2 regions of the Kitasatospora sp. NPDC023118 genome follow, and region 1 is predicted to be linked to the other one. Evidence: riboswitches for the same ligand, from Rfam matches in the RefSeq annotation. Region 1 holds a riboswitch; the other holds the start of a gene.
What was found. A riboswitch is a leader RNA that binds a small molecule or an ion and turns the genes downstream of it on or off. The one in region 1 is predicted to bind glycine.
Positions count from the first base shown of each region.

Region 2: another riboswitch for glycine. It lies ahead of gcvT (glycine cleavage system aminomethyltransferase GcvT); the one in region 1 lies ahead of gcvP (aminomethyl-transferring glycine dehydrogenase).

Region 1 is NZ_JBVHHW010000008.1:13,520-21,491, reverse strand. It holds gene ACZ3UD_RS12220 (glutamate-cysteine ligase family protein) at 1-1,087, opposite strand, end outside; gene ACZ3UD_RS12215 (hypothetical protein) at 1,462-2,034, shown strand; gene ACZ3UD_RS12210 (DUF5999 family protein) at 2,451-2,642, shown strand; gene gcvP (aminomethyl-transferring glycine dehydrogenase) at 2,838-5,738, opposite strand; glycine riboswitch at 5,841-5,973, opposite strand; glycine riboswitch at 5,975-6,078, opposite strand; partial or broken gene ACZ3UD_RS12200 (PRC-barrel domain-containing protein) at 6,304-6,678, shown strand; gene ACZ3UD_RS12195 (YsnF/AvaK domain-containing protein) at 6,814-7,494, shown strand; gene ACZ3UD_RS12190 (MFS transporter) at 7,718-7,972, shown strand, end outside.
Region 2 is NZ_JBVHHW010000004.1:154,651-162,622, reverse strand. It holds gene ACZ3UD_RS07040 (FAD-dependent oxidoreductase) at 1-873, shown strand, start outside; gene ACZ3UD_RS07035 (L-serine ammonia-lyase) at 1,053-2,420, opposite strand; gene glyA (serine hydroxymethyltransferase) at 2,596-3,876, opposite strand; gene gcvH (glycine cleavage system protein GcvH) at 3,962-4,342, opposite strand; gene gcvT (glycine cleavage system aminomethyltransferase GcvT) at 4,447-5,568, opposite strand; glycine riboswitch at 5,797-5,901, opposite strand; gene ACZ3UD_RS07015 (enhanced serine sensitivity protein SseB) at 6,087-6,896, shown strand; gene ACZ3UD_RS07010 (enhanced serine sensitivity protein SseB C-terminal domain-containing protein) at 7,014-7,972, shown strand, end outside.

The sequences.
Region 1 (7,972 bases):
CGGCGAGCACCCGCACCAGCCCGTAGTAGAAGGCGGCGTTGGCCAGCGTGTCGGCCACCGTCGGCCCGGCCGGCAGCGCCCGGTTCTCCACCCGCAGGTGCGCCACCCCGCCCGAGACGTCGTAGATCGGCCGGTTCCAGCGGTAGATGGTGCCGTTGTGCAGCCGCATCTCGGCGAGCTTGGGCGCGCCGCCGGAGGCCAGCACCTTGAGCGGGTCCTCGTCGTCGCAGATCGGCAGCAGCGCCGGGAAGTAGCGCAGGTTCTCCTCGAACAGGTCGTACGCCGAGTCCACCCAGCGCTCGCCGAACCAGGTGATCGGGCGCACGCCCTGGGCCTTGAGCTCCGCCGAACGGGTGTCACAGGCCTGCTGGAAGAGCACCGGACGGGTCTCCCGCCACAGCTCCCGTCCGAACAGGAACGGGGAGTTGGCGCCGAGCGCGAGCTGCGGCCCGCAGATCGCCTGGGCGGCGTTCCACACCGAGGAGAACCGCTCCGGGGTGACCTGCAGGTGCAGCTGCAGCGAGGTCGCGGCGGCCTCGGCCACCATGGTGACCGACTCCAGCTGGAGGTGCTCGACGCCCTCGATGTCCAGCGCGATGTCCTCGCCCCGGGCGGCCAGGATCTGGTCGCTGAGCAGGCTGTACCGCTGGTTGTGGCTCATCGCGTCCAGCCCGGTGTGGTCGTGCTCCAGGGTCGGCAGGATGCCCACCATGACGATCCGGGCACCGGCCTCGGCCGCACGCCGGTCGGCGTAGCGCAGCCCGGTGTCGATCTCCTCGCGCAGTTCCTCGAAGACGTGCCCGCAGAGCCGGTGCGGCACGATGTTGACCTCGATGTTGAACTGACCCAGTTCGGTCTGGAAGTCGCTGGAGCCGATCGCGCTCAGCACCTGGGCGTTGCGCATCACCGGCAGGCCCTGCTCGTCGGCCAGGTTGAGCTCGATCTCCAGCCCCAGCACCGCCCGCGGCCGGTCGAAGCGGTCCTCGCGCAGCATCCGCCCGAGCGCGTCGAGGCAGGCCTGGAGCTTGAGCCGGTACTGCTGCCGGTCCGCCAGATCCGCCCGAGTCGCCACGACCTTCTCGCCCACGGTCCCCTCCTCCTGAGACACCCGGCCGTCCGACCGTGCAAGCATCATGCCCACCTCGAAGATCGATACCCGAATGCTTGTACTGGCTTGCAATGCAAGGCAACTGACGGAAATTCAGACCATCTGCAGACTTGCCCGCCACCACGGCCTGTGATAAACAGATCACCCTGCGCATTTGTTCGATGAATTCGAGGAATCCGCACTGCGCTCCGGCCGGTCTTCTCCCGCCCCGAGTCCCTCGTCGACGGCGGCGACCGCGCCGGCTCCGCGATCCTGCACAACCGGACACGGCCAGGCCCCCGTCACCGAAGACGCACCCGTGCCACGCCGGTATGCCGCACACGCCGATCTCGCTTGGAGAGGCGGACCCCGCCATGACCCTGCAGACCCCCCAGCCCCCGCCCAGCGCCCTGCGCGCGGTCCTGGGCGCTCTCGCCTCGGACACCGCGCTGCGCCAGCCCGCCGCCGCAGCACTGCGTCACCCGACCGGACCACTGCTCCCCGCGCATCCGCTCGCGGTGCACGTCCTGGACGGCCCGCGCCCCGAGCTCCCCGCCGCCCGCCGGACCGGCTGGCGCTTCCTGATCAAGGACGGCGCCGACGTGGCCGCCGCCGCCGAGGTGGTCCAGAGCGCGGAGGGCCACACCTTCTCCCACTTCACCGCCGGCCCCTACCTCTCCTCCACCGTCCGGGCACTGCGCGAGGCCTGGCAGCTCGCCCAGAACGCCCGCTCCCGATGCCAGCCCCGGCTGCTCACCTTCCCCGGCCAGTACGCGACGGCGCTCTGGCTGCACAGTCCCGACACCGGGCCGGCCGCCGACCTGCTGATCCCACTCGCCCCGGCCCCGCTCGGCGTCACCGCGCACCGCGCCTACCCGGCCGCCGAGTTGCTGCCGCTGCTCGCCCGTGCTCCGCTCGCCGGACCGCTGCTGCTCGGCTCCTCCTGAGCCTGCGCCGCCCCGTCCGCACCCCGCCGCCGGGCCACCCGCCCGGCGGCCCTTCGCCGCGCCCTCCCCGCTCCGCGGCCTCACCCGAACGGCCACCATCTGGACGGGCCGCCCGCAATGGCCCCACCGGGCTATCCCCCGACTGGCCCATCAGTGCGCGATCTCCCTCCGGCCCCACCTGAACGGGTGATCTCTGCCCGGGAGTTGTGGCGCATGTCACGAAATCCCTGCGCGGGCGTCCGCAGATGCCGACACTGGGAACCAGCGTGGAAGGACCACCTGTCCTACCCACTTGAGCGCCGGTCCACACCTGGTCGGCGTTGCGGACAGGATCCGACTACCGCGGCGGCTCCGGACGGCACCACCTCCGGGACCGCACCACGGGGAGGATCGCAGAGCGAAGCGAGGGTACGCGTATGTGCCAGCACCGTCCTGAGTGCCCGTCGGCCGAGTCCGAGGACCGCGAGGCGGCCGTGCCGGTGGCCTGCCACCCGGAGCAGGGTTGGAGCCTGCTCTGCAACGGCGTCGTGTTGTTCGAGGACACCGGAGAGCTGCTGCCCGACGGCCGGGTGATCGCCCCGCGCCGTCCTGTCGCCCACGCGGCCTGAGACACCACGGGCTGGGACAGCAGGGACCGAGGGCGGGCGACCCGACCCGTACGGCCGGAACCGTACGGCCCGAGGCCGCCCGGCGGGGCAGCCGCCGACCCGACCGTGAAAGACGACCCGACCGGGAACGACAAAGGGCAGGGCCCCAGCAGAAACGTTCTGCCGGGGCCCTGCCTCGTGTCCGCCCGCTGAGGATCAGACGCCGTACTCGTCCAGCGGCGGGCAGGAGCAGACCAGGTTGCGGTCGCCGTACGCACCGTCGATCCGGCTCACCGGCGGCCAGTACTTGTCCGCCGGGTTCACGCCCGCCGGGAAGACCGCCTCCTGCCGCGAGTAGCCGTGCGCCCAGTCGCCGGCCAGGGTGGCCGCGGTGTGCGGGGCGTTGCGCAGCGGGTTGTCCTCGGCCGCCCACTCACCCGAGCCGACCTTGTCGATCTCGGCCCGGATCTCGATCATCGCGTCGCAGAACCGGTCGATCTCGTGCAGGTCCTCGGACTCGGTCGGCTCGATCATCAGCGTGCCGGCCACCGGGAAGGACATCGTCGGCGCGTGGAAGCCGTAGTCGATCAGGCGCTTGGCGATGTCGTCCACCGTCACGCCCGTCTCCTTGGTGAGCGGGCGCAGGTCGATGATGCACTCGTGCGCGACCAGCCCGCCCGGGCCGGTGTAGAGCACCGGGAAGTGCGGCGCCAGCCGCTTGGCGATGTAGTTGGCGTTCAGCACCGCGACCTGGGTCGCGTGCTTCAGGCCCTCGCCGCCCATCAGCCGGACGTACGCCCAGGAGATCGGCAGGATCGCCGCCGAACCCCACGGCGCGGCCGAGATCGGGCCGACACCGGTGGCCGGCCCTGCCTCCTCCTGCAGCGGGTGGTTGGGCAGGTACGGCGCCAGGTGGGCGCGCACCGCGACCGGGCCGACCCCCGGGCCGCCACCGCCGTGCGGGATGCAGAAGGTCTTGTGCAGGTTCAGGTGCGAGACGTCCGCGCCGAACTTGCCCGGCTTGGCCAGGCCGACCAGGGCGTTCAGGTTGGCGCCGTCCACGTACACCTGGCCGCCGGCCTCGTGCACCAGGGCGCAGATGTCGGTGATCTGGGTCTCGTACACGCCGTGGGTCGACGGGTAGGTGACCATCAGCACGGCGAGGTTGTCGCGGTGCTGCTCGATCTTGGCCTTCAGGTCCTCGACGTCCACGTCGCCGTCGACCAGGGTCTTCACCACGACCACGCGCATGCCGGCCATCACCGCGGAGGCGGCGTTGGTGCCGTGCGCCGAGGACGGGATCAGGCAGACGTCGCGCTGGGTGTCGCCGTTGGCGTGGTGGTAGGCGCGGACGGCCAGCAGGCCGGCCAGCTCGCCCTGGGAGCCGGCGTTCGGCTGGATCGACACGGCGTCGTAGCCGGTGACCTCGACCAGCTGCTGCTCCAGCTGGCGGATCAGGGTCAGGAAGCCCTCGGCCTGATCGATCGGCGCGAAGGGGTGCAGCTGGCCGAACTCCGGCCAGGTCACCGCCTCCATCTCGGTGGTCGCGTTGAGCTTCATGGTGCAGGAGCCCAGCGGGATCATGCCGCGGTCCAGCGCGTAGTCCCGGTCCGACAGGCGGCGCAGGTAGCGCAGCATGGCGGTCTCCGAGCGGTGGCTGTGGAAGACCGGGTGGGTCAGGTACTCGTCCTCGCGCAGCAGCGCGGCGGGCAGCGTCTCGGCGGCCTCGGCCACCTCGACGGCGGGGACGCCGAACGCGGCCCAGACGCCGGCCAGGTGCTCACGGGTGGTGGTCTCGTCGGTGGAGATCGAGATCCGGTCCGCGCCGTCCTGGTGGACGTTGATGCCGTGGGTGCGGGCGGCGGCGGCGATCTCGGCGGCACGGCCCGGGACGACGGCGGTGACGGTGTCGAAGAACTCGCCGTGGAGCAGCTCCACGCCGCCGGCCCGCAGGCCCTCGGCGAGGGCGGCGGCGTAGCGGTGGGTGCGGCGGGCGATGTCGGCCAGGCCGTCCGGACCGTGGTAGACCGCGTACATCGAGGCCATCACGGCGAGCAGCACCTGGGCGGTGCAGATGTTGCTGGTGGCCTTCTCGCGGCGGATGTGCTGCTCGCGGGTCTGCAGCGCCAGGCGGTAGGCGCGGTTGCCGTCGACGTCGACGGACACGCCGACCAGGCGGCCGGGCAGCGAGCGGGCGTACTCGGCGCGCACCGACAGGTAACCGGCGTGCGGACCGCCGAAGCCCATCGGCACGCCGAAGCGCTGCGAGGTGCCGCAGGCGATGTCGGCGCCCAGCGAGCCCGGGGACTTGAGCAGGGTCAGCGCCAGCAGGTCGGCGGCAACGGCGACGATCGCGCCCAGCCCGTGCGCCTGCTCGATCACCGGGGCGAGGTCGCGGACCACACCGGTGGCGCCCGGGTACTGCAGCAGCACGCCGAAGACGCCGCGCTCGGCGATCTCGGCCGGGATGCCCTCGGACAGGTCGGCGACGACGACCTCCACACCGGTCGGCACGGCACGGGTGTTGATCACCGCGATGGTCTGCGGCAGGGTCTCGGCGTCGACCAGGAAGACACCGCCCTTGACCTTGGTGACGCGGCGGGCCAGCGCCATCGCCTCGGCGGCCGCGGTGCCCTCGTCCAGCAGCGAGGAGCCGGAGGTGGGCAGACCGGTCAGGTCGGAGACCAGGGTCTGGAAGTTGAGCAGCGCCTCCAGGCGGCCCTGCGAGATCTCCGGCTGGTACGGGGTGTACGCGGTGTACCAGGCCGGGTTCTCCATGACGTTGCGCAGGATCACCGGCGGGGTGAAGGTGCCGTAGTAGCCCAGGCCGATCATCGGCTGGAGCACCTTGTTGCGGCTCGCCAGCTCACGAAGCTCGGCGAGGACCTGCGCCTCGCTGCGACCGGCGGGCAGGGCCAGGGCGGTGATGGAGCGGATCGCCTCGGGAACGGCGGTGCTTGCGAGCTCGTCCAGCGAGCCGTAGCCGACGGACGCCAGCATCTTCTCCTGGGCGGCGGCATCGGGGCCGATGTGGCGGTTCTCGAAGGGGCTGGCCAGCTCAAGCTCGGTGAGGGTCGAGGCGCCGGTGGGGCGTCCCGCGTTCGGCTGGGCGTTCATGGTGGTCGAGGCCTCCTGGTCACGGACCGGCGGGGGCACGCACGCCGACCGGTCGTTCCGCTGCGGACAGCGGATCGCCTGGGCGGACGAACCCGGAAGGCCTCCCCCTCTGTCATCGGGACCTGAGAGCTTCGCCCGCACGGAGCGCCGTCGGCGCTCCGTCGGCTTGCACCGTCGGTGAGGGTGGTGATCGCCGGCTCCCGCGCCGACGCTCCTGCCCTGCTTTCCAGAGTGACCTATCCCGCACGGTACGGATGCCTGAGAGATTCCGGGGAGGAGTTGCTCCTTCGGCGCCCCGACCAGCGGTTTTCGCCGTCGGGGACTCTCCCGAGCGGGCTCGGCGGTCGCCGCCCAGGGTACCAGCGGGAGGCCTTCCGATCACGGGTGCGTCAGGTCACTCGAGGTCTACGCGCGTCCCCCGGACGGCCTAGCGCCGAGCCCGTCCGGCGCACCCCGGTCGCGTCGGTCCGATTCATGCCTTTTGGTGTGAAGTGACGGCCGGGACGGGTGCTCCGACGGCCGTACCTGCGGGAGTTCCGCAGCCGCAGCGCAGCTGGAGGAAAGAGTGCAGACCGACTTCGACCCCAGAGACCTCATCGGCCACAAGGCGGTCGACCGCAACGGAGACAAGATCGGCACGGTCGACGAGGTGTACCTGGACGACGCCACCGGCCAGCCAGAGTGGGCCGCCGTCCGGACCGGCATCTTCGGCCGGGACGCCTTCGTCCCGCTCACCACGAGCGAGTTCTCCGGCGAAGAGCTCCGGGTGCCCTACGACAAGTCGCTGGTCAAGGAGTCCCCGGACTTCGGCGTGGGCCAGCACCTGTCGCCGGCCCAGGAACTCCAGCTCTACCGCTACTACGGCCTCGACACCGAGGTGGACGGCCACACCGCCACCGAGGAGCCCGGCCGGACCGTCCAGCCCGACCGCGACTTCGGCACCGCTCCGGCCACCGCGGCCACCACGACCGCCAAACCGCTCGACTCCCACGCCACCGAGCCCGGCCCGACCAACACCGCCACCACCGTCACCGCCCCCAGTACCGCCGGCACCGACACCGCCGCGGAGGCCACCATGCGGACCCTCGCCACCCCCGCTCCCGCCACCACAGCGACCGCCCCCGCCGTCGAGCCGAAGCCGAAGCCGAAGCCCGCCCCAGCCGCGACCACCCCGACGCCCACCAGCTCCGCCACCACCTCAACCCCGAGCACGCCAGCCGCGACCACCCCGACGCCCACCAGCTCCGCCACCACCTCAACCCCGAGCACGCCAGCCGCGACCACCCCGACGCCCACCAGCTCCGCCGCGACCTCGGCCCCGAGTGCCCCGGTCGAGATCACCTGCCACGAGGAGCGGCTGGACATCACCACCGAGTGGCACGTCCTGGGCGCCGCGAAGCTGCGCAAGTACGTGACCAGCGAGCAGGTCGAGCGCCGCGTCCCGCTGGTCCGCGAGCGGGTCCGGGTGGAGCGCATCCCGGTCAGCGACGCCGAACGCTCCACCCTCACCGCCAAGGAGATCGCCGAGGCGGTCGAGGAGGTCACCCTCCGCGAGGAACACCCCATCGTCCGCAAGTACCTCGCCCCGATCGAGCGGGTCCGCCTGATCGTCGAGCGCTACACCACGGAGAAGGTGGTCCAGGAGGAACTCCGCCGCGAGCACGTCGAAGTCCACGACAACACCACCGCCGCCCCCGACCCGACCACCCCCGTGACCAACGGCGTCCGCCCCGACTCCCTGCGCCCCCTCACCTGACCCGACCCACCCCCAGGGCCCCGGACCCCGTCCGGGGCCCTCGCCATGCCCCCACCCGCCCCAACTCTCCGCAAACACCGCCCTCCTGCCCTCAGCCCCAAGCCCTGCCGCAGGCGACACCCCGTCGCCTTTGCCAAAGCTTAACCGCTCGATATTTGACACTCTGAAGTATCTCCCTGCATGATTACTTCAGTTCATTCACTATGTACGGGAGGAAGCAACCGTGAGTGAGGCACCCCAGCCCACCACCGCGGCCGAGAAGCAGAGCAACGCCCGGGTCCTGCCGGCCCTCATCCTGGCGATGCTGTCGTTCAGCGTGGTGCAGACCGCGGTCGTCCCGATCCTGCCGTCGCTGGCCAAGGAACTGGACGTCTCCGGGTCCAACATCACCTGGCTGATGACTGCCAACCTGCTCTCCGCAGCCGTGCTGACTCCCCTGCTGGGCCGCTTCGGCGACCTCCGGGGCCGTAAGCCCATG
Region 2 (7,972 bases), on a different contig from region 1:
GAGTGGCGCGTGCTCGACTTCGCCGACGCCGCCCTCCTGGCGCACCAGGGGCCTTCCGCCGCCGGCGGCCGGCCGGAGATCGATCGAGGCCAACTGCGTGGCCTGTTCCTGGACTCGCTCACCGAGGGCACGGTGCGGTGGGGGCGCGCCGTCAGCGAGGTCACCCCGCTGGCGGACGGCACCTGCCGACTGCTCTTCGGTGACGGCATCGCTGAGGACTTCGACCTGGTGGTCGGCGCCGACGGCGCCTGGTCGCGCGTCCGCCCGGCCCTGTCGCACGCCGCACCCGGCTACACCGGTGTCACCTTCGTCGAGACCGGATTCGACCACTGCGACACCCGCCATCCCGACCTCGCGCGGCTGGTCGGCAACGGATCGATGCTGGCGAAGGGCGCAGGCCGGTCCCTGGTCGCCCAGCGCAACAGCAACGGCCACATCCGCGCCTACATCGCGCTCCGCGCGCCGCAGGACTGGCACGAAGCCGCCGGTATCGACCTCGGCGACCAGCGAGCCGTGCGGACGCACCTGCTGAGGATGTTCGACGGCTGGGACGAGAGCCTGCGCTACATCCTGCGCAACAGTGACACCGGGTTCATCAACCGGCCCCTGTTCGTCCTGCCCGCCCCGCACACCTGGGAGCACGTTCCCGGTGTCACGCTGCTCGGCGATGCCGCGCACCTGATGCCTCCGGTTGGGCTGGGCGCCAATCTCGCCATGCTCGACGGCGCCGACCTCGCCCGCGCCCTCGTCACCGAATCCAGCGTCGACGGCGCCGTCCGCACCTACGAGAGCGTCATGGTGCCGCGCTCGATCGAGGCCGCGACGGGCAGCGCGCGGGGACTCGATCACCTCGTTCCCGCGACGACCTCCTGAGCTGACTCCACCGCCCTCGGCCGCATGGCCGTGCCCGCGTCGGGCATGTGCGCTCTCCACGGCGGTCGCATCCGCCCCAGGGAGGTGTCGTCAGAGGACCCGTCCGTCGGCCTCGCCCCCAGTAGATGTCGACAGAACAGCTCAGAAAGGGAGAAACATGCAGGTCAGAGCCGGTTTCCCTAGCACTCGATGACGTTCACGGCGAGGCCGCCGCGCGAGGTCTCCTTGTACTTGATCTTCATGTCGGCGCCGGTCTCCTTCATCGTCTTGATCGCCTTGTCCAGCGAGACGTGATGCCGCCCGTCGCCCCGCAGCGCCATCCGGGCCGCGGTGACGGCCTTGACCGAGGCCATGCCGTTGCGCTCGATGCAGGGGATCTGGACCAGGCCGCCGACCGGGTCGCAGGTGAGGCCGAGGTTGTGCTCGATGCCGATCTCGGCGGCGTTCTCGACCTGCTCGGGGGTGCCGCCGAGGACCTCGGCGAGGCCGCCCGCGGCCATCGAGCAGGCGGAGCCGACCTCGCCCTGGCAGCCGACCTCGGCGCCGGAGATGGAGGCGTTCTCCTTGAAGAGCATGCCGATGGCGCCGGCCGCGAGCAGGAAGCGGACGATGCCGTCCTCATCGGCGCCCGGGATGAAGTTCAGGTAGTAGTGCAGGACGGCCGGGATGATCCCCGCCGCGCCGTTGGTCGGCGCGGTGACCACCCGGCGGCCGGAGGCGTTCTCCTCGTTGACCGCCATCGCGTAGAGGGTCACCCACTCCATCGCGTTGGCCGGGCCGATCCCCTCGGCGCGCAGCGCCCGGGCCGCGGCGGCCGCCCGGCGGCGGACCTTGAGACCGCCCGGCAGGATGCCCTCGCGGCTCATGCCGGCCCGCACGCACTCCTGCATCACGGACCAGATCTCCAGCAGCCCGGTGCGGATCTCCTCCTCGCTGCGCCAGGCCTTCTCGTTCTCCAGCATCAGGCCGGAGATCGACAGCCCGGTCTCCCGGGTGAGCCGCAGCAGCTCCTCACCGGTGCGGAAGGGGTAGCGCAGCGCGGTGTCGTCGGGCTTGACCCGGTCCGCGCCGATCGCGTCCTCGTCGACGACGAAGCCGCCGCCGACCGAGTAGTAGGTCTTCTCCAGCAGCGTGGAGCCGTCCGCCGCGTACGCCCACAGGGTCATGCCGTTGGCGTGGTACGGCAGCGAGCGGCGCCGGTGCAGGACCAGCTGGCTGTCGGGGTCGAAGTCGACGGCGTGCTCGCCGAGCAGGTTGATCCGCTTCTCGGCGGTGATCCGCTCGACGTCCTTGTCGGCCTGGTCGACGTCGACGGTGCGGGGCGAGTTGTTCTCCAGGCCCAGCAGGACGGCCTTCGGGGTGCCGTGGCCGTGGCCGGTGGCGCCCAGCGAGCCGTACAGTTCGGCCCGGACGGACGTCACCTGCGTCAGCAGGCCTTCGGACCGCAGGCGGCGGGCGAACATCCGGGCGGCGCGCATCGGGCCGACGGTGTGGGAGCTCGACGGGCCGATGCCGATGGAGAAGAGGTCGAAGACACTGATGGCCACGGGGACGTCCTTGTCTGGTCTCGTGGAAGGACTTGCGGTCGGGGCGGGCACGGAACGGGGCACCCCGCACACTGTCCAGTGTGCGGGGTGCCCCGGAGTCCCCTGGACGTTCCAGGGGTGAGGCCGATCACCCTACCGGTCGGTAACTTACCGGCGGGTCACCTACTGCCGGCCCTTACTCCTGGTTGCCCAGGTTCGGGTAGAGCGGGTACTTCTCGGCCAGCGCGGTGACGCGGGCCTTGAGCGCGGCGGCGACGGTCTCGTCGAAGGCGGGCTTGAGCGCCTCGGCGATGATGTCGGCGACCTCGCGGAAGTCCTCGGCCCGGAAGCCGCGGGTGGCCAGGGCCGGGGTGCCGATGCGCAGGCCCGAGGTGACCATCGGCGGGCGCGGGTCGTTCGGGATGGCGTTGCGGTTGACCGTGATGCCGACCTCGTGCAGCCGGTCCTCGGCCTGCTGGCCGTCGAGCTGGCTGTTGCGCAGGTCGACCAGGACCAGGTGGACGTCGGTGCCGCCGGACAGCACGCTGGCGCCGGCCTCGGCGACGTCGTCCTGCAGCAGGCGCTCGGCGAGGATGCGGGCGCCCTCCAGGGTGCGCTGCTGGCGCTCCTTGAACTCCTCCGAGGCGGCGATCTTGAAGGCGACGGCCTTGCCCGCGATCACGTGCTCCAGCGGACCGCCCTGCTGGCCGGGGAAGACCGCGGAGTTGATCTTCTTGGCGAACTCGGCCTTGGACAGGATGACGCCGCCGCGCGGACCGCCCAGGGTCTTGTGGGTGGTGGTGGTGACCACGTCCGCGTAGGGCACCGGGTTCGGGTGCAGCCCGGCGGCCACCAGGCCGGCGAAGTGCGCCATGTCCACCATGAGCAGGGCGCCGACCTCGTCGGCGACCCGGCGGAACTCGGCGAAGTCCAGCTGGCGCGGGTAGGCGGACCAGCCGGCGATGATCAGCTTCGGCTGGTGCTCCTTGGCCAGGCGCTCGACCTCGGCCATGTCGACCTGGCCGGTCTTCTCGTCCACGTGGTACGCGACCACGTTGTAGAGCTTTCCGGAGAAGTTGATCTTCATGCCGTGGGTCAGGTGACCGCCGTGGGCCAGGTTCAGGCCCAGGATGGTGTCGCCCGGCTGGATCAGCGCGAACATCGCGGCGGCGTTGGCCTGCGCCCCGGAGTGCGGCTGGACGTTGGCGTGCTCGGCGCCGAACAGGGCCTTGATGCGGTCGATCGCGATCTGCTCGACCACGTCGACGTGCTCGCAGCCGCCGTAGTAGCGGCGGCCGGGGTAGCCCTCGGCGTACTTGTTGGTGAGCACCGAGCCCTGGGCCTCCATGACCGCCACCGGGGCGAAGTTCTCGGAGGCGATCATCTCCAGGGTGGTCTGCTGGCGGTGCAGCTCGGCGTCGACCGCGGCGGCGATCTCCGGGTCGAGGGCGTGCAGGGACTGGTTGAGAACCGTCATGGTGTGGTCTTCCCGGGAGGAGGAGAGCGGAGGGACGGTGGGGGCGGGACGGACCGCCGTGCTGCGGCCCGTCCCGGCGGGTGGCTCAGCCCTGGGCGTGGGTGAGCGCGTCGTACTCGGCGGCGCTGAGCAGCTCGTCGGTGGACTCCACCCGGACCTTGAACAGCCAGCCGCCCTCGAAGGGGGCGCTGTTGACGAGGGCGTTGTCGTCCAGGACGTCCTGGTTGACCTCGACGACCTCGCCGGTCACCGGGGAGTACAGGTCGCTGACCGACTTGGTGGACTCCAGCTCGCCGCAGGTCTCGCCGGCGGTCACCTCGTCGCCGACCTCGGGCAGCTGCACGTAGACGATGTCACCGAGCGCGTCCGCGGCGTGCTTGGTGATGCCGACCGTGGAGACACCGTCCTCGGCGGCCGTCAGCCACTCGTGCTCCTTGGTGTACTTCAGGTGCTGGGGGTTGCTCATGGCGTCATTCTCCAGGATGGGAAGCGGGTACGACGAAGCGGGCCGCCGCGCGGACGGCTTCGACGTGCGGGTATGGGAGGAACGGGGGCCCCGGCCGGACGGCCTCAGCGGGCGCGCTTGTAGAACGGCAGCGCCACGACCTGGACCGGCTCGTGCTTGCCGCGCACGTCCACCGCGACGGTGCTGCCGGGGGCGGCGTGGGCCGCGTCGACGTAGGCCATCGCGATCGGCTTGCCCAGGGTCGGGGACGGCGCGCCGGAGGTGATCCGGCCGATCGGGGCGCCCTCGGTGGAGACCACGGTGTACTCGGCGCGCGGCACCCGCTTGCCCTCGGAGACCAGGCCGACCAGCACCTTCGGGGGGTTGGTCTCGGCCGCGGCGGCGGCCTGCTCCAGGGCCTTGCGGCCGACGAAGGCGCCGTCGTTGGTGGTCTTGTCGAAGCGGACGACCCGGCCCAGGCCCGCGTCGAACGGGGTGAGGTCGGTGGACAGCTCGTGCCCGTACAGCGGCATGCCCGCCTCCAGGCGCAGGGTGTCGCGGCAGGACAGGCCGCACGGGACCAGGTCGTGGCCCTCGCCGGCGGCGGTCAGGGCCTGCCAGATCTGCTCGGCGTCGCCCGGGTGGCAGAAGATCTCGAAGCCGTCCTCACCGGTGTAGCCGGTGCGGGCCAGCAGCACGTCGCGGTCGGCCACCCGGGCCGGGAGGATCGCGTAGTACTTCAGGCCGGGCAGGTCGGCCTCGGTGGTCTTGGCCAGGATCGCGGTGGACTCCGGGCCCTGGACGGCGATCAGCGCGTAGGTGTCGCGGTCGTCGGTGACGACGGCGTCGAAGCCCTTGGCACGGGCGATCAGCTCGTCCAGGACCAGCTGGGCGTTGGAGGCGTTGGCGACGACCAGGAAGGCGTCCTCGCGCAGGCGGTAGACGATCAGGTCGTCCAGGATGCCGCCGTCCTCGGCGCAGATCATGGTGTAGCGGGCGCGCAGCACGCCGAGCGCGGAGACGAAGCCGACCAGCGCGTGGTCCAGCATCTCGCCGGCCTGCGGGCCGGTCACGGTGATCTCGCCCATGTGCGAGAGGTCGAACAGGCCGGCCTTGGTGCGGACGGCGAGGTGCTCCTCGCGCTCGCTGCCGTAGCGCAGCGGCATGTCCCAGCCGGCGAAGTCGGTCATGGTCGCGCCGAGGGCGCGGTGCAGCGCGTCGAGCGCGGTCAGGCGGAGGGACGACATGGCCAGGAACTCCTCGGTCGGGGCACTCAGGGGTGCACGCGCCGGGACCGGACCCGCTGGGGACCGACCCTGCGCGCGGGCATGCGGCGGCGTGGGTCTCCCCATCTGTCGTCGGACCTGAGAGCTTCACCGCGGCCGCCCGCAGCTGTTTCCAGCATCCAGGACAGCATGGCGGCTTGCACCGTGGGTGGGCGCGCGACAGGGCCGTGCGCCGCTTTCCAGATGTGCCTAACCCGTGCGGTAGGGGGGCCTGAGAGATTCCGGGGAGGACTTGCTCCTTCGGCGCCGGCTGTACCGCCTGAGCGGCACTCCGGGCTCTCCCGCGCGGGTTCGAGCGGCCGGTGTGGAGTTGTGGGGGCCCGCGGCGCATGCCGTCGGACGCGCACATCATGGCACGTCCCCGCGGACGAGGGGAGGGGGGACCCGGTCACACGACATGGAGGCGAACACGAGCCCTAAACTCTTCCGCGTCGGCACAGCAGTGGGCGGCCGACCGGCAGAGGGCGGTTCAGGCGCGCATGGGGTACCCGGTGGAGCAGCAGCAGGGGTGGGACGGGCCGCAGGCGGCGCCGCCCGGCGGTGCGTGGCCGGCCAACGAGCTGGAGCAGGTGCTGACCGCCGCGCTCGGCGACCCGGGCGCGACGCCGCGGGTGATCGAGGTGCTGGCCCGCAGTCAGGTGTGGATCCCGCTGCCGGCCGGGGGCGACCCGGGCGGGCAGTCGCTGGACCTGCCGACCATCGAGCTGGCCGGGGCCCCGTACGTGCCGGTGTTCTCCTCGCAGGAGGTGTTCCTGCAGCAGGCGCCGGGGATGGCCTTCGCGATCGCGCCGGCCTGGGAGTTCGCCCGCGGACTGCCGCTGGGCGTGGGCATCGCGGTCAACCCCGAGGCCGCGGTGGGCATCCCGGTGCCGCCACAGGGCGTGGCGGAGCTGCGCCGCGGGCCACGTGACGGCCACCGCTGGGAGCACACCGAGCACGCCGCGGAGGCGCCGACCGGCGGCCGGGTGGCGCTGCGCGAGCCGGTGCCGGGCGAGGACCCGGAGTACTTCCTGGCCGCCTGCCGGGCCGAACTGTCGGCCTTGCCCGGGGTGTTGACCGCGCGCCGGGCGCTGGCCAGCATCGAGGGCGAACCGACCGTGATGTTCGTGGGCGTCCAGTTGGATCCGGCCGCCCCGGCCGACCCGGGCGCGGTGAACGAGGCGCTCGGCCGGGCACTGGGAACCGCGCCGCTGCCGGGTGGCGTCCACCTCGTGCTGCTCGACCTCGCCGAGGACCCGGTGGTCGAGTGGCTGCTCACCCGGGTACTGCCTTTCTACACGCGGGTGTGAGCGGGGATCGCATCAAGGGCACGTCGCCGTGGCGGTGGCCGGTGCCGCGCCATAGGGTGCGTGCAGACGGCCGACGGGCCGGCTGGGTTGAGGAAAGAGGCGCGGCGAGGTGGGCGCATGAGTGCGGGAGCGGGAACGGGCGGTGTGCCGGGGCCCTGGGGCCAGGCTCCGGCCGGGCGCCCGGCGGCGGATCCGGGCGCGATGGAGCACGCCCTGCGCGAGGTCGCGCCGGAGCGCTACGACGCGTACGAGCGGCTGCTGCACGCGCTGGCCGACGGCCAGGTCTGGATGCTGCTCTGGCACGGTACGCCGGGCAGTCCGGACGCGCAGTACGGGAACATGGAGATCAGCGGCCACGGCTACGCGCCGGCCGTGACCTCGCCCGAGCAGCTGACGGCCTCCGGCTGGGCCCGGGCCCACGAGGTCATCTCCGGGCGGGAGATCGCCGCCTCCCTGTACCGCACCCGCTGGGGTCTGTGGCTCAACCCGCACGCTCCCGGCGGCGGGGTCGGTGTGCCCTGGGCGGACCTGCGGCGGATCGCCGCGGGCCTGGACCGGCTGCCGGCCGGTCCGTTGAAGCTGAGTGAGCCGCAGGTGAACGCCCAGCAGTTCTTCGCGCTGCTGGAGCGGCAGGCCGGTGAGGTGCGCGCGGTCCGGGCGCTGCGCCGGGCCTGGGTGCAGCCGGCGGTGGGGGAGCCGTACCTGGCGATCGGCCTGGACCTGTACGAGAGTTCGCCGCCGGCCGTGGAGGCGGTGCGGGCACTGATGCAGCGGGCGATCGCGGTGGCCCCGGAGGGGCTCGCGGTGTCCACGGTGGCGATGGCGGACGAGTACGACCCGGTGGCGCTGTGGATGCGCGCCAACGCGCGGCCGTTCTTCGATCGGGAGGCGGGCCGCCCGCCGGCCGGCCCGTACCCGACGGCGGCGCCGCCGCCGTACCCGGGGCAGTCGATGCCCGGTCAGCCGATGCCGGGTCAGCCGATGCCGGGGCAGCCGACACCGGGATGGGCCTACGGCACCCGGCCGCCCGCGCCGGGCTGGGGGCAGCAGCCCCCGCAGGCGTGGCACGGATACCC